2 linked regions of the Roseateles amylovorans genome follow. Each later gene encodes a partner of the first gene's protein in a complex. Links are inferred from orthologs where the notes say so. Each region holds a gene or a part of one and is shown on either strand. Other genes may lie near its edges.

Evidence for each region.
Region 2: the proteins of N4261_RS09370 (region 1) and accD are in contact, whole or in part, in a solved structure (PDB 8UXZ), measured with the Escherichia coli proteins. The link is inferred for Roseateles amylovorans from one-to-one orthologs.

The regions. Positions count from the first base shown.
Region 1 is NZ_CP104562.2:2,177,766-2,189,152, reverse strand. Bases 4,639-7,409 are described here. They hold N4261_RS09370 (acetyl-CoA carboxylase carboxyltransferase subunit alpha), read right to left. Parts: upstream 6,625-7,409; coding sequence 5,653-6,624; downstream 4,639-5,652. Other genes in these bases: N4261_RS09365 (DNA-3-methyladenine glycosylase family protein), read right to left, coding at 6,772-7,409; tilS (tRNA lysidine(34) synthetase TilS), read right to left, coding at 4,639-5,684. Also shown: N4261_RS09395 (electron transfer flavoprotein-ubiquinone oxidoreductase), read left to right, coding at 1-1,587; N4261_RS09390 (FMN-binding negative transcriptional regulator), read right to left, coding at 1,683-2,309; N4261_RS09380 (aspartate kinase), read right to left, coding at 2,780-4,048; more of tilS, read right to left, coding at 4,191-4,638; more of N4261_RS09365, read right to left, coding at 7,410-7,425; cysS (cysteine--tRNA ligase), read right to left, coding at 7,425-8,825; N4261_RS09355 (tetratricopeptide repeat protein), read left to right, coding at 9,176-9,706; N4261_RS09350 (peptidylprolyl isomerase), read left to right, coding at 9,780-10,355; N4261_RS09345 (peptidylprolyl isomerase), read left to right, coding at 10,352-10,855; N4261_RS09340 (UDP-2,3-diacylglucosamine diphosphatase), read left to right, coding at 10,852-11,387. UniProt on the Escherichia coli protein: Component of the acetyl coenzyme A carboxylase (ACC) complex. First, biotin carboxylase catalyzes the carboxylation of biotin on its carrier protein (BCCP) and then the CO(2) group is transferred by the carboxyltransferase to acetyl-CoA to form malonyl-CoA.
Region 2 is NZ_CP104562.2:2,421,379-2,431,699, reverse strand. The notes cover bases 1-2,877. They hold accD (acetyl-CoA carboxylase, carboxyltransferase subunit beta), read right to left. Parts: upstream 1,937-2,877; coding sequence 1,064-1,936; downstream 1-1,063. Other genes in these bases: trpB (tryptophan synthase subunit beta), read right to left, coding at 2,779-2,877; trpA (tryptophan synthase subunit alpha), read right to left, coding at 1,985-2,782; folC (bifunctional tetrahydrofolate synthase/dihydrofolate synthase), read right to left, coding at 1-733. Outside these bases: more of trpB, read right to left, coding at 2,878-4,071; N4261_RS10300 (phosphoribosylanthranilate isomerase), read right to left, coding at 4,171-4,818; tRNA pseudouridine(38-40) synthase TruA, read right to left, coding at 4,924-5,706; N4261_RS10290 (motility hub landmark protein FimV), read right to left, coding at 5,786-8,428; asd (aspartate-semialdehyde dehydrogenase), read right to left, coding at 8,979-10,109; leuB (3-isopropylmalate dehydrogenase), read right to left, coding at 10,247-10,321.

The sequences.
Region 1 (11,387 bases):
GCCATCCGCGTGAAGCAACTGGCTGCGGAGAAGGGTCAGGAGATCTCGGTGGTGGTGCTGGAGAAGGGCTCGGAGCCGGGCGCCCACATTCTGTCCGGCGCGGTGATGGATCCGAAGGCGATCACCGAGCTCTTCCCCAACTGGAAGGAACTCGGCGCGCCGCTGAACCAGCCGGTGAGCGGCGATCAGGTGCTGTTCCTGAACGAGACCGGTGCGCAGGACACACCGCAATGGCTGATCCCGCAATGCTTCCACAACCACGGCAACTATGTGGTGTCGCTCGGTGCGGTCACCAAGTGGCTGGGCGAGCAGGCCGAGGCGCTGGGGGTGGAGATCTTCCCCGGCTTCGCCGCCGCGGAGCTGATCTATGACGAGCAAGGCCGGGTCAAGGGCGTGTCCACCGGCAATGTCGGCGTGGGCAAGGATGGCGAACCGCATGACGGTTTCCAGCTGGGCATGGAATTGCTCGGCAAGTACACGATCTTTGCCGAGGGCGCTCGCGGCCATCTCGGCAAGCAGTTGATCGCCAAGTACCAGCTCGATGCGGGCAAGGATCCGCAGACCTATGCCATCGGCATCAAGGAGCTGTGGGAAGTGCCGGCCGACAAGGCCCAGCCCGGCCAAGTGGTGCACACCGCTGGCTGGCCGATGGACAGCGAGACCTACGGCGGCGGCTTCCTCTATCACCTGGAAGGCAACAAAGTGACGCTGGGCTTCGTGGTCGGCCTGGACTACAAGAATCCGTGGCTGTCGCCCTTCGAGGAAATGCAGCGCTGGAAGACCCACCCCAGCATCCGCAAGCACATCGAAGGCGGCAAGCGTCTGGGCTATGGCGCGCGCGCCATCACCGCCGGCGGTCTGCTGAGCCTGCCCAAGACGGTGTTTCCGGGCGGCGCGCTGGTGGGATGCGATGCGGGCTACCTGAACGCGGCCCGCATCAAGGGCAGCCATGCGGCCATCAAGACCGGCATGCTGTGCGCCGAGGCGCTGGTCGACGCACTGGCTGCCGGCCGCTCGCTGGACGAGCTCAGCGCTTACCCAGCGGCGTTCGACAAGAGCTGGCTGCGTGAGGAGCTGGACCAGTCGCGCAACTTCAAGACCTGGTTCAAGAAGGGCAACACCGTTGGCACGCTGATGACCGGCATCGAGCAATGGTTGCTGCCCAAGCTGGGCATGAAGCGGCCGCCCTGGACCATCCACCGTGATCAGCCCGACCATGTCTACCTGCGTCCGGCGGCGGAGATGCCCAAGATCAGCTATCCCAAGCCCGACGGCAAGCTGACCTTCGACCGGCTCTCCTCGGTGTTCGTGTCCAACACCAACCATGAAGAGAACCAGCCGGCCCACCTCACGCTCAAGGACAACAGCGTGCCGGTGCAGATCAACCTGGCGAAGTACGCCGGCCCCGAAAGCCGCTACTGCCCGGCCGGCGTGTACGAATTCGTGAACGATGGCGGCACCGAGCGCCTGCAGATCAATGCGCAGAACTGCGTGCACTGCAAGACCTGCGACATCAAGGATCCGACCCAGAACATCGTCTGGGTGACGCCCGAAGGCGGCGGCGGACCGAACTACGCGGGGATGTGATCCACCCTCCTCATGGACGCGAAAAAGCCCGCATGCAGCGGGCTTTTTTCTAGGCGCAGCGCCTGTCGGAGCAGACCGCGTGGCGAGGTCTGACTTCAGCGCTGGAGCACAGACATCCAACGCGCCAGCAGTTGCTCGTCGTGCGTGCCTTCACGCTGGTGCGCCATGATGCGCTCGCGCTCGCCCGGGGTTCGGTTCTGGCTCAGCTTGACCTTGAGCTTGCTGCGCTCCACCGGCACACGGAAGCCAACGATCGCACCCAGCAGCTTGCCCTGGAAGTCGGCCGGCAGACCGCTCCATTGCTTGGCATAGGCCGGCTCCTGCGTGGCGATCAGGCGCTTGAGCAGGTTGTCCTTGTCGAGCGGATGATCGAGGATCTGCACGCGCCCATGCACCTGCAGCGTCAGGTAGTTCCAGGTGGGGACCGCCATCGGCGAATCGTAGTGGCGCGGGGACACATAGGCGCCCGGGCCGCTGAACTGCACCAGCACCTCGCCGGCGTCGGCGCTGCTCAGCGCCGCGACGTGCGGATTCGCGCGAGCGAGATGGCCTTCCAGCCACCAGCCGTTGCCCGTCTTTTCTGCCCCCCAGATCATGGGGACAGGTGTTGCCGACAGCCCGTGCGTCGGATCCTTGAGGATCAGGGTGGCGAGCGGGTGCTGGTCGATCAGCAGCCGCGCCATGGAAAGGTCAGGCACGTCGAATTGCTTGGGCGTGTACATGCATCCCAATGTAGAACAGAACCCTCGCACCGCAGGCGCGAGGCGGCTTCGAGACGGTATCGATAGGCAACATCCAACAGTGCAAACGGCCCGCTGCCGGCGACCCTTCGGCACCACGCCCCACTGCCCTGACCATCGATGACGAAACGGACGCGCCAATGAGAAAACCCCCCGCAACTTTCGCTGCGGGGGGTCTCACATTCTGGTTGGCGGAGACGGAGGGATTCGAACCCTCGATGCAAGTTTTAGCTCACATACTCCCTTAGCAGGGGAGCACCTTCGGCCTCTCGGTCACGTCTCCAACCGGAGAAGCCGAGACTATAGCACGGCTTTTTGCACGCTCAAGTGAACTCGACCATCAAATCACATCAAGAACTCGCGCCATTGACGCAATAACGAATGCGTCAGCGCCGCGAATGCCGCAGCGGTCGGCTTCCGAGCGGTGCGCCGACCACCGCGTGACGCGTCTTTCAGGCCGCGTCCTGATCCAGATCGAAGGCGCGATGCAGCGCGCGCACGGCGAGCTCCATGTACTTCTCGTCGATCACGACCGAGGTCTTGATCTCGCTGGTGGTGATCATCTGGATGTTGATGCCCTCTTCCGACAGCGAGCGGAACATCTTCGAGGCCACGCCCACATGCGAACGCATGCCGATGCCCACAATCGACACCTTGCAGATGCGAGTGTCGCCCTGGACCTTCGCCGCCTGCACCGCGGGGCCGACGGTCTTTTCCAGCAGCTCCATCGCGCGCTGGTAGTCGTTGCGGTGCACGGTGAAGGAGAAGTCGGTCTTGCCGTCCTGGGAGACGTTCTGGATGATCACATCGACGTCGATGTTTGCATCCGCCACCGGGCCCAGGATCTGGAACGCGATGCCCGGCTTGTCGGGCACGCCCAGCAGGGTCACCTTGGCTTCGTCGCGGTTGAAGGCAATGCCCGAGACGACGGCTTGTTCCATTTTTTCGTCCTCTTCAAAAGTGATCAAGGTGCCGGACTTGGCTTCCTCGTTGATATCGATGTCCCAGTTGGTGAAGCTGGACAGCACCCGCAGCGGCACGCGGTACTTGCCCGCGAATTCCACCGAGCGGATCTGCAGGATCTTCGACCCCAGCGAAGCCATCTCCAGCATCTCTTCGAAGCTGATGGTGTGCAGCCGGCGGGCTTCGGGCACGATGCGCGGGTCGGTGGTGTAGACACCATCCACATCCGTGTAGATGAGGCATTCATCGGCCTTCATCGCGGCGGCAATCGCCACGGCCGAGGTGTCTGAACCGCCACGACCGAGCGTGGTGATGTTGTTGTCCTCATCGACGCCCTGGAAGCCGGCGATGACCACCACCTTGCCGGCGCTCAGGTCGGCACGCACCTTGGCGTCGTCGATGCTTTCGATGCGGGCCTTGGTGTAGGACGAATCCGTGGCCACCGGCACCTGCCAGCCGGTGTAGCTGACCGCTTCCAGGCCTTCGGCCTGCAGCGCGATGGCCAGCAGACCGACCGAGACCTGCTCGCCGGTGGCGGCGATCATGTCCATCTCGCGCATCAGCGAGGGCGAGCTGCTCGCAGGCGAGAGCTCCTTGGCCAGGCCCAGCAGGCGGTTGGTCTCGCCGCTCATGGCCGAGGGCACCACCACCATCTGGTGGCCGGCCCGGGCCCACTTGGCGACGCGCTTGGCCACATTGCGGATGCGGTCGGTCGACCCCATCGAGGTGCCGCCGTACTTGTGAACGATCAATGCCATGGGAGTGTCTTCAGAAACCCTGGAGGAATCGGGATGAACGCGAGCTGCGTCCGCATGATCGCGAGAGCCGTTGCGCGGGGCGCCAGCGGTCCGCAACCGCAGCGGCCGATTCTATAGGCCGCCCCCTGCCGCAGCGGCCCGATCAGCCGGGCCCGCGGGTCCAGCGCAGCGCCACCGGCGCCTGTGCGTCAGGATCGATGCAGCGCGCATCCAGGCCCAACCCGGGCGCGAACAGCAAGGTGTCGCCCAGGTACAGCAGCGGCCCGTCCCTCTGTGGCGCGGCAATGCCGGCACTTTGCCAGCACTTCTTGAGCGCGCGCGGCAGGCCACGCTCATGCGCCTGAAACCGCTCGCCGCCTTCGCGCGGACGCAAGCTGACCTTGCTGAGCCGGGAAGCCGCCACGCCACGCTCCGCCACCAAGAGCACCTCCAGCACGCCGCCCCAATCCGGCAGGGGATAACGACCGGGTTGGCTGAGATCGAGATCAGCGCGGGCGGTGGGTCCTGAAGCCGTCGAGGGTGCAGCCGAGCATGCGACCGAGGGGAAGGACGGGAGAAAGTCAAGGGGCGAGGACGCTCTCCGCATCGGCGCCGACGGCGACGAGGACCCTGACGACGTGGATCCGACCGCCCGCGGCGTCGAAGCTGCTTCGACCCTTAGCCGGCCTCGGTACAGATGCACCTCGTGAGCCCCGAACGGCCAGCGACCCACACCGGCCAGCGGCGCCTCACGCATCAGGCGCTGAACCAAGGTGGACGGCGCCGCTCGACCCGCCTCCCGATGCAGCCACGCGCGCAAGGCATTGAGCGCGCGCGCCGGGCTCAGCGCCTGCGCCCAGGCCTGGCGCAAGCCGTCGTCATCGGACCAGCGCGCCAGGTCTTCCTCGGCCATTTCCCGTTGCAGCGCGACGGCCTGCTGGGCCCACTCGGCCGCGCGCGCCAGAGCTGTCTCGGCACCGGGCGCCTGCGCCAGCAAGGCGGGCCAGACGGCCTGCCGCAGATGGTTGCGGGCGAAGCGCGTGTGGGTGTTGCTGTCGTCGTCGATGAATTCCAGCCGATGCGCGCTCAGGTAGGCCTCGACCGACTCACGGGGCTGATCCAGCCACGGCCGCGCCCAGCACAGGCCATGGCGCCATTGCCGCTTCGGCATCGCGGCCAGGCCGGCCGCGCCCGCACCACGCAGCGCCTGCAGCAGAAAGGTTTCCGCCTGGTCACGGCGATGGTGCGCGAGCAGCAGCAGGTCGGCGCCTGCCGCTTCGGCCATCCGTCGCAAGGCCGCATGCCGTCCCGCTCGGGCCCAGGCCTCAGTGCTTTCGCCGGCAGCCGGCTGTCCGCTCAGCCGCTCGACCTGAAGCGTCACGGGCAGGCCCCGAGCCGCCCAGGCGTCCACCTGGGCCTGGGCATGGCTCACCCAGCCATCGGCCTGGGTGCTGAGTCCATGATGAATGTGCAACGCCACCACGCGCAGGCCGAGCTGGTCGGCCGAACAGGTGGTGGCGTGGAGCAGCGCGGTCGAGTCCCGACCGCCGCTGTAGGCGACTGCGACGAGGCCGGACCCAACGCCGCGATCCGTCGACGGGCCGGCAGACTCGCCGGCCGCGGGCTCAGCGGCTCTTGGTGTCGCTGAACCGGCCATAGGCCTGCAGGCGCTCGTAGCGGCGCTCCAGCAGATCCTTGGTCTTCAGGTCGGAGACTTGGCGCAGTGCATCGCCGAGGGCGCGCTTGAGGTTGGAGGCCATCTGCTTGGGGTCACGGTGGGCCCCGCCGACCGGTTCACTGACGATCTTGTCGATCAGACCCAGCGCCTTCAGGCGGTGCGCAGTGATGCCCAGGGCCTCGGCGGCCTCCGGCGCACGCGCGGCGGTCTTCCACAGGATGGACGCGCAGCCTTCGGGCGAGATCACCGAATAGGCGGAGAACTGCAGCATCAGCACCTGGTCGGCCACGCCGATGGCCAGAGCGCCGCCGGAGCCGCCTTCACCGATCACGGTGGCGATGATCGGCACTTCCAGCTGGGCCATCTCGAAGATGTTGCGGCCGATCGCTTCGGACTGTCCGCGCTCCTCGGCACCGATGCCGGGATAGGCCCCCATGGTGTCGATGAAGGTGAAGACCGGCAGACCGAATTTCTCGGCCAGCTTCAGCAGGCGCAGCGCCTTGCGATAGCCCTCGGGCCTCGGCATGCCGAAATTGCGGTGGGTGCGTTCCTTGGCGTCAGACCCGCGCTGGTGACCGATCACCATGCACGCCTGGCCGTTGAATCGCGCAATGCCGCCGACGATGGCGGCGTCATCCGCGAAATGGCGGTCGCCGTGCAGTTCCTGGAACTCGGTGAAGACTTCCGAGCAGTAGTCCAGCGTCTGCGGACGCTGCGGATGGCGCGCCACCTGGTAGACCTGCCACGGCAGCACGTTGGCGTAAATGTCCTTCGTGAGCTGGTGGCTCTTCTTGCCCAGGCGGTCGATCTCTTCCGAGATATCCACCGCGGACTCACTCTGCACATAGCGGAGTTCGTCGATCTTGGTCTCGAGCTCAGCGATCGGCTGCTCGAATTCTAGAAAGTGCTTTTTGCTCATCCTGCTTGGTCTCTCAGAGATGATGGCCTGCGGGAGGGGAATCGGGTGTCCACCGCGCGGTCAGCGCCGTGGTACGCCCGTAATTCCCCGCTTGGTCCCGCCATGCCGCGCCCGGATGTCGGACGCGCGGTCGGGGCCGCAAGGGTTTCAATAATCCACCGGTAGCGGATCGAGGCTGCGCCAAATGTACCATGTGGCCACCGAGCGATACGGCGCCCAGCCCTCCCCCAGCTCGCGCGCCTCGGCGCGCGAGACCGGCTCGTCGCTGAAGTACTGGAGGCTGATGCCCTTGATCAGGCCAGGGTCATCCAGCGGCAGGACATTGGGGCGCATCAGGTGGAAGATCAGGAACATCTCGGCCGTCCAGCGACCGATGCCGCGGATGGCCACGAGTTCCTCGATGATGGCTTCGTCGTCCATCTGCGCCCATTGGCGCACATGAACCTGTCCGGATTCGAAGTGCTGGGCCAGGTCGACCAGGTACTCGACCTTGCGGACCGACAACCCCGCCGCCCGCAGCGCCGTCTTTTCCAGGGCCAGCACATCCACCGGTTTGATCCGGTTGGCCGGGCCGGGTATGAGCTCCAGGAACTTGTCCCACAAGCCCTGCGCGGCCTTGACCGAAATCTGCTGGCCGACGATCGATCGCGCCAGCGTCGTGAACGCATCGGTGCGGCTTTGCAGCCGCGCCTCGCCGAATTGGGGAATGAGCTTCTTCATCACCCGGTCGCGCTTGACCAGATGACGGCAAGCCTCGTCCCAATAGTCCGGGGTCACCCCGGCAGTCGCCACACGCGCCATCAGGCCTGCTCTCCAGACTTCTGAGCCACGCGCACCCAGGCGGTGCCGGACGCGGAATCCTTCAGTTCAATGCCTTGGGCCGCCAGGGCCTGACGGATGCGGTCGGCTTCGGCGAAATCACGCGCGGCCTTGGCCGCCGCGCGTGCAGCGATCTGGGCCTCGATGGCGGACTCGTCCAGACCCTCGCCGGCTTGCAGATAGGCCTTAGGCACCTGCTGCAGCACGCCCAGCACACCGCCAAGCGCCTTCAGCAGACCCGCGTCGGCCGACGAGCGGTCGCGGTTGACCTGATTGGCCAGCTCGAACAGCACAGCCAGGGCGCCGGGCGTGTTGAAGTCGTCGTCCATCGCCGCCTTGAAGGCGGCTGCAGGGCCCTGGGTCCAGTCGATCTCGACCTCATCCGCGGGCACCGCGTCCAGCGCCGTGTACAGACGGCGCACCGCCGTGCGGGCATCGTCCAGGCTGGCATCGCTGAAATTGAACGGGCTGCGGTATTGGGTGCGCAGCATGAAGAAGCGGATGGCTTCGCCGTCGAACTTCTTGAGCACGTCGGCGATGGTGAAGAAGTTGCCCAGGCTCTTGGACATCTTCTCGTTGTCGACGTTCAGGAAGCCGTTGTGCATCCAGACATTGACGAAGGGCTGGCCGAACGCGCCTTCGCTCTGGGCGATCTCGTTCTCATGGTGGGGGAACTGCAGGTCCATGCCACCACCGTGGATGTCGAACCGTTCGCCCAGCAAGGCGCAACTCATGGCCGAGCACTCGATGTGCCAGCCCGGACGACCCTCACCCCAGGGGCTGGACCATTTGGCCTCCGCCGGCTCTTCGGCCTTGGCGGACTTCCACAACACGAAGTCCATCGGATCCTGCTTGCCACCATCCACCGCCACCCGCTCGCCGGCGCGCAACTGGTCCAGCGACTTGCCGCTGAGCTTGCCGTAGCCGTCGAACTTGCGCACGGCGTAGTTCACGTCGCCGCCCTCAGACTGGTAGGCCAGGCCCTTGGCCTCGAGCTTGCCGATGATGTCCAGCATCTGCGGGACATAGTCGGTCGCACGCGGCTCATGGGTGGGCTTGGCAATGCCCAGCGCATCGAAGTCGCGGTGCATCGCGGCGATCATCTCGTCGGTCAGCTCGCGGATGGTCAGGCCACGCTCGAGCGCACGACGGATGATCTTGTCGTCGATGTCGGTGATGTTGCGAACGTAGGTGGTGTGATAACCGCTGGCCTTAAGCCAGCGATAGACCACGTCGAACGCAATGTTCATCCGTGCGTGGCCCATGTGGCAGAGGTCGTAGACGGTGATGCCGCATACATACATGCGGACGTGGCCCGGATCGATCGGTTGAAAAGGCTGCAGCTGACGGGTCAGCGTATTGAAAATGCGCAAGGAGGACATGAGTGGGGCCACTGGAGAAGTCCCGGCCTCGACCATCGCGGCCCGGCGCGGGCATGGCGCTGTCGGGGTTCCGGCCGGTGCGGAGGTGCCGACGCACAGCGACGGGCGGGGCCGGAAGAGGCGGGGTCAAGCGAGGGACGACAGCTCGCTCTAGAATGGTCGTCAGTATAGCGGCCCGACTGTCTGGCAACTCCGGACAGACCCTGGCCGACCCCGGCCCGATGCGGTCGACCTCGCCGGACCTGACCGAACGCCATCGCCCCGGAGGGCCCCCGCTGCGCATCACCCGACCCCGCCGCGGCCACCCGCCCCCGAACACCAAACACAAGAAGCGCCAGCACACGCCCACCATGCCCAGTCTCACTCCCCTGCTCCGTTCCTTCTGCATCGCCGTGGCGGTACTCAGCGGCACGGCGGTGCATGCTGCCGCTCTGGACGATGCCCAGGCCCTGTGGGCCGCCGGCAAACGCGACCAGGCGGTCAAGGTGGCCGAGGACGCCCTCAAGGCCACGCCCGACGATCCCCGCCTGCGCTTTGCCCTCGGCACCATGCTGATGGAACAGCAGCAGCTGGAGCGCGCCCGGGTGATCTTCCTCAAACTGACCGAAGAGTTCCCCGACCTCGCCGACCCCTACAACAACCTGGCGGTGATCCATGCCGCGCGCGGTGAATACGAGCCCGCGCGTCAATCGCTGATGCGGGCACTGGAATTGCAGCCTGACCATGCACAGGCGCAGGAGAATCTGGGCGATGTGCTGATGCGCCTGGCGCAGCAGTCCTACGAACGCGCGCTGAAGCAGGCCCTGGGTGACGACACCGCCCTTCGCCTGAAGCTGCAGCGCGTGAGCGAGTTCAACGGCGTCAAACGCGCCGCGCGCTGAGCGGTCGGTCGGCCTCCATGGCCGGTCGGCTCGCTTTCCCTCCACGTTTCCAACGGTCGACACACGCAACCCCATGAGGACTTCCAAATTCCTGCTGGCGCTCGGCGCCGCGACCCTCGGCCTGGCTGCCTCGCTGGCGCAGGCCCAGGTGGTCAAGCTCAGCACCACGATGGGTGACATCCGCATCCAGCTCGAGCCCGAGAAGGCCCCCAAGACGGTCGCCAACTTCCTGAACTATGTGAAGGCGGGCCACTACAACGGCCTGATCTTCCATCGCGTGATCGATGGCTTCATGGTGCAGACCGGCGGCTACACGCCCAAGCTGCAGCAGCGCCCCACCAAGCCGCCGATCCCGCTAGAAGCGGGCAATGGCATGCTGAACATCCGCAGCAGCGTGGCCATGGCCCGCACCGGCGATCCGAATTCGGCGACCTCGCAATTCTTCATCAATGTGGTGGACAACCCGGGTCTGGATCCCGGCTATGCCCGCGACGGCCTCGGCTACGCGGTCTTCGGCTACGTCATCGAGGGCATGGAAGTGGTCGACAAGATCCGCGCCGTGCCCACGAGCGCGCGAGACGCCGCGTTCCAGAACCTGCCCACCACCCCCATCCTCATCAACAAAGCCACCGTGGAGAACAAACCATGAGCAAGAAAGTCGAACTGCACACCAACCAGGGCCTGATCACGCTCGAGCTGGACGATGCGAAGGCCCCCGTGTCCGTCGCGAATTTCCTGGCCTATGTGGCCAAGGGCCACTATGACGGCACGATCTTCCACCGCGTGATCAAGGGCTTCATGGCCCAGTGCGGCGGCTTCGAAGTCGGCATGAAGCAAAAGCCCACCGACGCCCCGATCCAGAACGAGGCCAACAACGGCCTGAAGAACGACAAGTACACCGTGGCGATGGCGCGTACCAACGCCCCGCACTCGGCGAGCTCGCAGTTCTTCATCAACACCGTCGACAACGAGTTCCTGAACTTCAAGAGCGAAAGCCCGTCGGGCTGGGGCTATGCGGTGTTCGGCAAGGTCGTGGGCGGCACCGACATCGTCGACAAGATCGAGAAGGTCAAGACCGGCCGCTCCGGTTTCCATGATGATGTGCCGGTCGATCCGGTGATCATCGAGCGCGCCGTCGCGGTCGAGTGATTCACACACCCTTCCCGCTGCCCCAGCCGCTGGCGCGATGGCGTGCCGAGCCGGGGTGGCGGCGGGTGGACGTGCTGTCCGACCTGCACCTGTCGCCGGACCTCCCGGCGACCCTGGAGCGTTTTCGCCAGCATCTGGCGGCCACGCCGGCGGATGCGGTCTTCCTGCTCGGCGACATCTTCGAAGCCTGGATCGGTGACGATGCGCGCTGGCAGGCCGGCACCTTCGAACAGCATTGCATGATGCTGCTGCGCGAGGCCTCGCGGCGTTGCGCGCTGTACTTCATGCACGGCAACCGCGATTTCATGCTGGACTGGCCCATGGCCGAAGACAGCGGCCTGCGGCTGCTGCACGATCCGGTCCGCTTCGACGCCTTTGGTCAGCGCTGGCTGCTCAGCCACGGCGACCTGCTGTGCGTGGACGATGTCGCCTATCAACGCGCCCGTGCCGTGGTGCGTCGCCCGGGGGTCAAGGCCTCGCTGAGGATGCTGCCGCTCTCGGCACGCCGTGCCCTGGCGCGACACCTGCGCGC
Region 2 (10,321 bases), 250 kb from region 1 along the record:
CGGCCCACTGCCATTGCTGACGATCGCCGCTGTAGTTGAAATCACGGCCTAATTGACGCAGATCGGCACCGATCGCCTGTGCATGCGCGGCGATCGACTCAGGCGGCATCGGATCGGACACCACCACCGGACGCCCGGCGCGCATGATGTGCGCCTTTTCGCGGCCCACGGATTCGCGATCCGGGCCCAGGTATTCGGTGTGGTCGAGGTCGATGCTGGTGATCACGCTGCAATCGGCGTCGATGACATTGACCGCATCCAGCCGCCCGCCCAGACCGACCTCCAGGATCACCAGATCCAGCGGCTCGGCGGCCAGCCGATGCAGGATCGCCAGGGTGGTGAACTCGAAATAGGTCAGCGCCTGGTCGCCCCGGGCCGCTTCCACCGCCTCGAAATGAGGCACCAGGTCGGCCGCATCCACCGGCTTTCCGCCGATGCGGCAGCGTTCCTGGAAGTGCACCAGATGCGGCTTGATGTAGAGCCCGACCCGGTAGCCGGCCTGCAGCGCGATGCTTTCCAGCATGGCGCAGGTCGAGCCCTTGCCGTTGGTGCCCGCCACCATCACCACCGGGGTGTGTTCACCAAAGGTCAGGCCGAGCGCGTCGCGCACCTTGGCCACGCGAGCCAAGGTCATGTCGATTTCCTTGGGATGCAGCCGTTCGCAGTGCGCCAACCAGGCGTCCAGCGCTTGCTGAGCTTCAGGGGTCGAGGAGGAGTGTGCAGTGGAGGACATCGAGGTTCGCAGAAGCTGAGGGGGGCGATCGAACGAATGCGTCAGCCAGGACGGCCCGATCAGGCGCGCCGCCGGCCCGTCCGCGTCAGTGGATCCAGCATGCCGGGCTCACTGAAAGGACCTGGGGCCCGGCCACACCGCCTTCCTGGTCAGGACGGCTTGAGGCTGTCGATCGAACGATCGGGGCTTGTGTGAGCCAGGCCCGGTCGTTGGATCCCAGGACACTTGCAGATGAGGGCGAAGCGGCACAAATGAAGACGGCCAGACCGTTGCGGGTCTGGCCGTGCAGGCAGGGGGACCGGGCGGCCGCCACTGGCGACCGGTCCGGAATCAAGCGACGGCGTCGGCGCTTTGGCGCTGCAGCATGGCCAGGCTGCGGGCGATGACATCACGCAGCTTGCGACGGTCCACGATCATGTCGACCGCACCCTTCTCCATCAGGAACTCGGCGCGCTGGAAGCCGGCGGGCAGCTTCTCACGCACCGTGTTCTCGATCACACGGGGGCCGGCAAAGCCGATCAGCGCCTTGGGCTCGGCGATGACGATGTCACCCACGAACGCAAAGCTGGCGGACACGCCACCCATGGTCGGGTCGGTCAGCACCGAGATGTAGGGGAGCTTGGCTTTGGCCAGCCGGGTCAGTGCCGCATTGGACTTGGCCATTTGCATCAGCGAGAGCAAGCCTTCCTGCATCCGGGCGCCGCCGGTCGCGGTGAAGCAGATGAACGGAGTCTTCTGCTCCAGTGCCGCTTCCACGCCGCGCGCGAAACGCTCGCCGACCACCGAGCCCATCGAGCCGCCCATGAAGTCGAACTCGAAACAGGCGGCCACCACCGGCACGCTCATGACGGCGCCACCCATGACCACCAGCGCATCGGTCTCGCCGGTGGATTCCAGGGCTTCCTTGAGCCGGTCGGGATACTTCTTGCTGTCCTTGAACTTCAGCGCATCGACCGGCAGGATCTCCTGGCCGACTTCATAACGGCCTTCGCCGTCCAGGAAGGCGTCCAGACGGGCGCGGGCGCCGATCCGGTGATGGTGCGAGCACTTCGGGCAGACATTGACGTTCTGCTCCAGGTCGGTCTTGTACAGCACCGTTTCGCAGGACGGGCACTTGATCCAGAGGCCTTCCGGCACCGTGCGGCGCTGGTCGGGATCGGTTTGCTGGATCTTGGGCGGGAGAAGTTTCTCAAGCCAACTCATGGCGGGCTCCTTGGTTGTCACTGGGCGTCCGGGGCGCTGCGCGCCGGGTCAGGCGTCCAGCGCGGCGCGGATGTCTCGGATGAACGCCGCAGCCTGGATCGCGACATTATCGCGCGTCTGGGACTCGATCAGTTGGACGAGGGCCGAACCGATCACCACCGCGTCCGACACGCGCGCAACCGCCGCCGCGGTCTTGCCGTCCCGGATGCCAAACCCCACCCCCAGTGGCACGCTGATGTGGGCCCGCAGGCGGGGCATCGCGTCGGCCACGGCGCTTGTGTCCAGATGCCCGGCCCCGGTCACGCCCTTGAGCGAGACATAGTAGACATAGCCGCTGGCCATGCGGCCGATGAGCGCGACCCGCTCATCGGTGGAGGTCGGCGCCAGCAGGAAGATGGGGTCCATCGCCTGCGCCTTGAGCGCGGCGGCAAAGGCCACGCATTCCTCCGGCGGATAGTCCACCACCAGCACGCCGTCCACGCCGGCGGCCTTGGCCTCCAGGACGAAGGCCTCGGGACCGAAGCGTTCGATCGGATTGGCATAGCCCATCAGGACGATCGGCGTCTCGGCATCCCGGGTGCGAAATTCCCGCACGATCGCCAGCACATCGCGCAAGGTGATGCCCTTGGCCAGGGCCCGCTCGCTGGCGCGCTGGATGACCGGGCCATCGGCCATCGGGTCGGAGAACGGCACGCCGAGCTCGATCACGTCGGCACCGGCCTCGGCCATCGCCAGCATCAGCTCGACGGTGACGTCCGCGTAGGGATCACCGGCGGTGACATAGGGGATCAGGGCCTTGCGGCCTGCGGCACGCAGCCGGTCGAAGGTGGTCTGGATGCGGCTCATCGTGCAGCTCCGTTCAGCTCGGCGCCGCCCTTGACGGCATGGCCGGCCATGGACGGACGGTCGAAATAGGTGGCGCCCGACAAGTCGGCCACGGTGCCGATGTCCTTGTCCCCGCGGCCGGAGAGGTTGATCAGCAGATGCTGGTCCGGACGCATCGTCGGCGCGAGCTTGATCGCATGCGCAATCGCATGGCTGGATTCAAGCGCGGGGATGATGCCCTCGGTGCGGCACAGCCGGTGGAAGGCGGACAGCGCCTCCGCATCGGTCGCCCCGACATACTCGGCGCGGCCGATGTCCTTCAGGTAGGCATGCTCCGGGCCCACGCCGGGATAGTCCAGGCCGGCGGAGATGGAATGGGTCTCGATGATCTGACCCGCCGCATCCTGCAGCAGATAGGTGCGATTGCCGTGCAGCACGCCGGGCGTGCCGGCGGACAGGGTCGCGGCATGCTTGGGCGTGTCCACGCCATGGCCGGCCGCTTCCACGCCGATCAGGCGCACATCGGCATGCGGAATGTAGGGATAGAAGATCCCGATCGCATTGCTGCCGCCGCCCACGCAGGCGATGACCGCGTCCGGCTGCCGGCCGATCATCTCCGGCATCTGCACCAGGCATTCGTCGCCGATGATGCGTTGGAAGTCGCGCACCATCATCGGATAGGGATGCGGACCGGCCACGGTGCCGATGATGTAGAAGGTCGACTCGATGTTGGTGACCCAGTCACGCATCGCTTCATTCAGCGCGTCTTTGAGGGTCTTGGAGCCGGAATCGACCGGCACCACCGTCGCGCCCAGCAGGTTCATCCGGTAGACATTGGGCGACTGCCGCTTGACGTCCTCGGAGCCCATGTAGACCACGCATTCCATGCCGTAGCGGGCGCAGATGGTGGCGGTGGCCACGCCGTGCTGGCCGGCTCCGGTTTCGGCGATCACCCGCTTCTTGCCCATGCGCCGGGCCAGCAGCGCCTGCCCGATGGTGTTGTTCACCTTGTGGGCACCCGTGTGGTTCAGGTCTTCACGCTTCAGGAAGATCTGGGCGCCGCCCAGTTCCTCGCTCAGGCGGCGGGCGTGATAGATGGGGCTGGGCCTGCCCACGAAGTGAGCGAGCTCGTACTTGTACTCGCGCAGGAATTCGGGGTCGCGGCTGTAGCGGTCATAGGCCGCGTTGAGGTCGTCCAGCGCATGGACCAGGGTTTCGGCGACGAAACGTCCGCCGTAATAGCCCTGAGCCAGGCCGCCGGCCACCGGGCCGAAGCGTCCCTGGGCATCGGGTTGCGCATAGCCGGGCAGTGCCGCGGACAGTTGCTCGGGCGCCGACGAAGCGGCGGACGTGGAAGCGATCGTGGAAGACATGGGATGTCCCCTTGTGCAATAGGTGTGGCGCGACGCTCAGGCGCGCGCAGGTGCGGCGATCAGACGATCGGCCTCGCGCACGGCGTCGCAGAACTGGCGCATCTTGTCGGCGTCCTTGAGGCCCTTGGCGACCTCGACGCCGGAACTGACGTCAACGGCGCAGGGCCGGACCTTCCGCACGCCATCGATCACGTTGGCTGCACTCAACCCACCAGACAAAACGACCGGAGAGGGAACGCTTGGAGGCAGCAGTGACCAATCAAACACCTTTCCACCCCCACCGTAGCCGTCGACGAAGGCGTCGAGCAGCACAGCTTGGGCGCTGGAGAAACGATGGGCGAAGTCTAACAAATCAAAGCCCTCCGCCATGCGGGCCGCTCGCAAGTAGGGTCTCGCCCAGCGTGCGCACTGCTCGGGCGTCTCGTCGCCATGGAACTGCAGCAGCAACTGGGGCAGCGCCTGCAGCGCGGCATCGATCGTCGCCTCATCGGCATTGACGAACAGGCCCACCGGCGTCACGAACGGCGGCAGACGGCGCACCAGTTCCGCGGCTCGGGCCACCGTCACCGCACGCGGGCTGGGCGCATAGAACACCAGGCCGATGGCGTCAGCGCCGGCTTCAACGGCGGCGTCCACATCGGCCTCTCGGGTCAGGCCACAGATCTTGATTCGGGTACGGCTCATGAGGGTCATCTTCCAGGTCGATCCAGCGGGCGTCAAAGCGTGACCCGTGACCGGCCAAGGCCCGTTCAGGCACCGGTCAGGACACCATGACGGGCCAGGCGCGCGTCAGGGCAGCCAGTCCATGGCGGCGGTGCGCTGCGGCAATTCCAAGTGCGCATCGTAATAAGGGCCGACGAAGTAAAGCCCGTCAGGCGCGAAGGTCGGTGCCGCCGCATCGCGCGAGCGGGCGGCCAGCACCTCGTCGATCCAGCTGGCCGGGCGGTTGCCGGTGCCCACCGCGATCAGGCAGCCCATCAAATTGCGGACCATGTGATGCAGGAAGGCGCTGGCATCGAATTCAAAGCGCCAGTAGGAACCGCGCCGATGGACGTCGATCGCCCGCAGCTGCTTGATCGGCGAGGCGGCCTGGCACTCGGCGGAGCGGAAGGAGCTGAAGTCATGCTCGCCGATCAGCCGAGCGGCGGCGTCGCGCATCGCGTCCCCGTCCAGCGGGCGGAAGATCCAGCCGCAGGCGCCGCTTTCGATCGCCGGCCGGACATTGGATTCCAGCAGCAAATAGCAGTAGCGACGGCCGCGTGCCCAGTTGCGGGCATGGAAGTCGTCCCCTGGGAAGGCGGACCATTGGACGGCGATGTCGGGCGGCAGATAGCGGTTGGTACCGCGCACCCAGGAGAACGGCTCGCGCTCGACCGGCGAGTCGAAGTGGACGACCTGATTGAGCCCATGCACGCCGGTGTCGGTGCGCCCGGCGCAGATGGTGCGGATCGGCTGCGCGGCGAACTGCGCCAGCGCGGCCTCCAGACGGTCTTGCACCGTGCCGCCCCCCGGTTGGCTCTGCCAGCCCTTGTAGGCCCCGCCGCGGTAACTCACGCCCAGCGCCACGCGCATCCACTGCTCCGATTGCGATCCAGAAAAAGAAAAAGGCGCCCGGCCAGGCCGAGCGCCTTGTCGTGAACCAGCGCGGACTTTAGCGCAGCTGGTCCAGCATCGCCTGGGCGCGGCTGCGCAGCGGGCCGTCGGCCTTGGCCACCAGCTCCTGCAGCACATCGCGGGCGCCTTCGGTGTCGCCGATCTGGCGGAACTCTTCCGCCAGCTCGAGCTGACGCTGCAGGCCTTCGTCGTCGTTCGGATCGATGCTGTCCAGGTCGACACCCAGGTCGTCCAGGCTCATCGTGTCCGCCGACGGCGCGCGGGCCGGTGCGCTCAGGTCGGGCAGCTCCAGCTCGGGGACGCTGTTGGCCGAGGAACGGCTGGCCGGCTTGTCGTCGCCGGTGCTCGGCAGGTCCAGGTTGATGCTGGACAGATCGAAATCCAGCGAATCATCCGGGGCGGGCGCCGCCTTGGCGGGACGGCCTTGCTGACCCAGATCATCCAGGTCGCCCAGGTCACCCAGGTCGAACTCCAGCTCCTGCTTGCTGGCCGGGCCGGCCGGCGCAGAGACGCCGCCCAGGTCCAGATCCATGCTCATCGGCGGCTGGTTGACCGAACTCGGCAGCGCCTGGGTGGCGGCCATGGCCGGTGCAGGCGGCGGCGGCGTGTTCAGGTCCAGATCCAGGTCCAGGTCCATCAGGCTGGACGGACCGCTGTCGCGCGGCGCTGCAGCGGCGGCAGCGCGGGCGATGGCGGTGTCGGCCCCATGGCCCATGCTGATGCCGGCGGCAGCAGCGGGCAGCGTGCTCGCATTCATCGGCTCGGGACGGTCCTCGTCATCACCGCTGAGGGTGATCGGCGCGCCGCCGGGCTGGTACAGCGGATTCTCGGGATCCACCTGGCGGCCCAGTTCCTGCACCTTGGCCCAGTCTTCGCCTTGACCCTTGGTTTCAGCATACAGCTGGATGGCCAGTTGCTCGAAGCCCTTGATGTCGCGACGCTTGCCGTAGACCTCGAGCAGCTTGACGCGAATCGCCAGACGCTCCGGATTGGCGCGCAGCGCTTCCTTCAGGATTTCCTCGGCCTGCAGATCCCGGCCGTAGGCGAGATACACATCGGCTTCGGCCACGGGATCGACATCGCCGATCGCGTCGAGCTGGCTCAGCGAGTAGCTCATCGACGATTGACCAGTCGAGGTGCCGTCACGGGTATCGACGCGCTGACCGCCGCTGTGGCCGAAGAACGAGTCCGGTGCCAGACGGCTTTCGGCGAAGGCGGTCTCGCCGCGGTTGGCGGCATCCTTCTTCGCCTTCCAGCGGGTGAAGGCCACGCCGCCGACGATCACCAGCAGGGCCGCACCGATGGCAGGCAGGTAGTCGCCCAGCTTTTCGAGCAAGCCAGGCTCTTCCTGAACCTGCGGCTGCGGCACGACGATCGGCTTGGGCGGCGCCGAGGCCGCCATCACCGGCTCCGAGGCCGCCGCCTCGGCGGTGGCACTGGAGGCCGGCTCCGAGGCCACGGCAGAAGCGGCCTCCGGCACATTGGCGGCCACGGTCACCGGAGGGATCGGCGCCGGCGCCGGCGCAGGCACGGGTGCCAGCGTGGGCGCTGGGGCCGGTGCAGCGGCGGTGGTCGGTGCAGAGGGCTTGGCAGCGGCGGAAAGCTTCTTCAGCTCTTCCACGTTGCGGGTCAGTTCGGCCACGCGGGTGGCGGAGTCCTTCTTCTCGGTCTCCTTCGACACCTTGGTTTCGGTGGCCGCGCCCGGCTTGCTCAGCGTCAGCTTGTCCGGCGCCTGGGCCGCGGACGACTTGCGCTCTTCCACGGCGGCTTGGACATTGCCCTTGGCCTGGCGCTCGCTGTCGGTGGCCTTCAGGGTCGGGGCCGCTTCGGCCAGACGCTGACGGTAACCGCCGAAGTCGCTGCTTTGCGCCTGAATGACCTGACGGGCTTCCTTGGGCGGGATGCTGGACAGCGATTCGCTGCCCGGCACCTGCAACACGGCACCGGACTTCAGCCGGTTCATGTTGTTGCTGATGAAGGCGTCCGGATTGTTGCGATACAGGCCGACCAGCATCTGGTCCAGCGAGACGCCGGAAGGCTGGGTGCGCGAGGCGATGCGCGAGAGCGTGTCACCTGGCTGGACCGTGTATTCGCTGGCGCCGGTGGCCGGTGCCGGCGCGGCGGCCGGAGCGGGCGCGTTGGCGCGAGGACGCGAAGCGGAGCCGTTCGGGGACGCCGACGCCGAGGCGGTCGACCGACTGCCACTGGCGGCCGACGGCGACGACGCCTGGGCACTGGTGCTGGGCGCGGGGGCCGAGATCACCGGCGAGGCGCCGCCTTCATTGTTGCGGGCGACGTTGCCATTGCTGGGGGGATCGAACAGCAGCGTGTACTCGCGCACCAGGCGGCCGTTGCTCCAGCTCAGTTCGAGGATCACGTCCACGAACGGTTCCTGAACCGCGCGGTCGCTGGTCAGCTTCAGGTAGGGCCGGCCGTCTGCACGACGGGCCAGCTGCACCTGCGTGCTGGTCAGGATGGCGTTGTAGTCCAGACCGGTGGAGCGGTAGGACTCCGGCGGAGCGACCCGCAGCTTCAACGAGGAAGCCTCGTCGGGCGTCATGCTGCTGATGTCGATCTCGGCACGCAGGGTTTCACCCAGCGCCGATTGCACCGTCAGCTTGCCCAGTCCCAACCCCCAGGCCGAACCTGCCGCCAGTCCCAAAGCGGTAACCGCGGCCACTTGGCTCAGTGCAAATCGCGCATATGCGCTCGAATGTTTTTTCAAGGCGTCCCCCAAAGCAACAAGGCGGCCACACGAAGAGGACCGCCTGTCATGACGTATTGTTGTTGTGCGGCTCGAGCGTTCAGCAAGGCACGGTCCGTTCCCGCGGTAGAAAATCACAACGGTGGCAAGCATATACGGTCCGTTGCTGAGGTAGCTCCTGAATAGCAGCCATGAGCCAGCGCTGGTTCACAGCCGGTTACCAGCTTGTCGTTTGCTGGCAACGCCGCCGCCAGCCGCTGACCGGCCCAAGCCCACCGTGACCGATCTCACGACGGACTCCCGCACCGCCTGGAGCCAGGCATCCACCGTCCATCCGACATCTCAACTCCCTTTTTCGGCACCGAACCGCGCGCCTGAAGACGTCAAACGTCACGCAAATGAAAAAAGGGCGCCGAGACCTCTCAGGCGCCCTTCTCTTCTATGTGTATCGCAGGACCGATTCCGCTTCGCCGTGAGGACGCATCCGGAAACACGGCGCCGCGCTCAGCGCACCGCCAACGGAGGATCAGCGGTCCAGCAGGATGCGCAGCATGCGGCGCAGCGGCTCGGCGGCACCCCACAGCAACTGGTCGCCCACGGTGAAGGCGCCGACATACTCCGGGCCCATGGCCATCTTGCGGATCCGGCCGACCGGAATGGTCAGCGTGCCGGTGGCGGCCACCGGCGTCAGGTCCTTGATGGTGGCTTCGCGGGTATTGGGGACGACCTTCACCCATTCGTTGTCGGCCGCGATCATGGCTTCGATGTCGGCCAGCGGCACATCCTTCTTCAGCTTGAAGGTCAGCGCCTGGCTGTGGCAGCGCATGGCGCCGATGCGCACACAGAACCCGTCCACCGGCACGGCGGCGGTGCCGAAGCCCTCGCCCTGGCCGAGGATCTTGTTGGTCTCGGCCATGCCCTTCCACTCTTCCTTGGAAGTGCCGTTGCCCAGGTCCTTGTCGATCCAGGGAATCAGCGAGCCGCCCAGCGGCACGCCGAAGTTGGCCACCTCATCGGCCGAGAAGCCGCGCTGCTTGGCGATGATCTTGCGGTCGATTTCCAGAATGGCGCTCTTCGGGTCGTCCAGCAGCGACTTGACTTCGGCATTCAGCGCGCCGTATTGGGTCAGCAGCTCGCGCATGTGCTGCGCGCCGCCGCCCGAGGCCGCCTGATAGGTCTGGGTGGACATCCACTCCACCAGACCCGCCTTGTAGAGCGCGCCCACGCCCATCAGCATGCAGCTGACGGTGCAGTTGCCGCCAATCCAGTCCTTGCCGCCTTGCGACAGCGCCTGCTTGATGACCGGCATGTTGACCGGGTCGAGCACGATGACGGCGTTCTCGTTCATCCGCAACGACGAGGCCGCATCGATCCAGTGACCGTTCCAGCCCGCCGCGCGCAGCTTGGGATAGACCTCGTTGGTGTAGTCGCCGCCTTGGCAGGTGAGGACGATGTCGCAGCGCTTGAGCTGCTCGATGTCGAAGGCGTTCTGCAGCGCCGTCTCGTTCTTGGCGAACGAGGGGGCCGCGCCGCCGGCGTTCGAGGTGCTGAAGAACAGCGGCTCGATCAGGTCGAAATCCCGCTCCTGGGCCATGCGGTCCATCAGCACCGAGCCGACCATGCCGCGCCAACCCACCAAACCAACCAATGTCGTCATTTGCGTTCCTTTAGAAAGCGCGCGGAGCGCGCCTTGATTCGCCCAAAAACTTCGCCCAAACACATCACAAACCCTGGGGGTCCCTGCCCGGCTCGCTTCGCCGGGTTTGTGTGGGGGCGAGACGAACCGGAGCTGGACTAGCTCTTGATGGTTTTGGTGGTGGTCGCGCCGGTGTCCGCTGCAATCGCAGCGACCACGGCCTCGCCCATCTC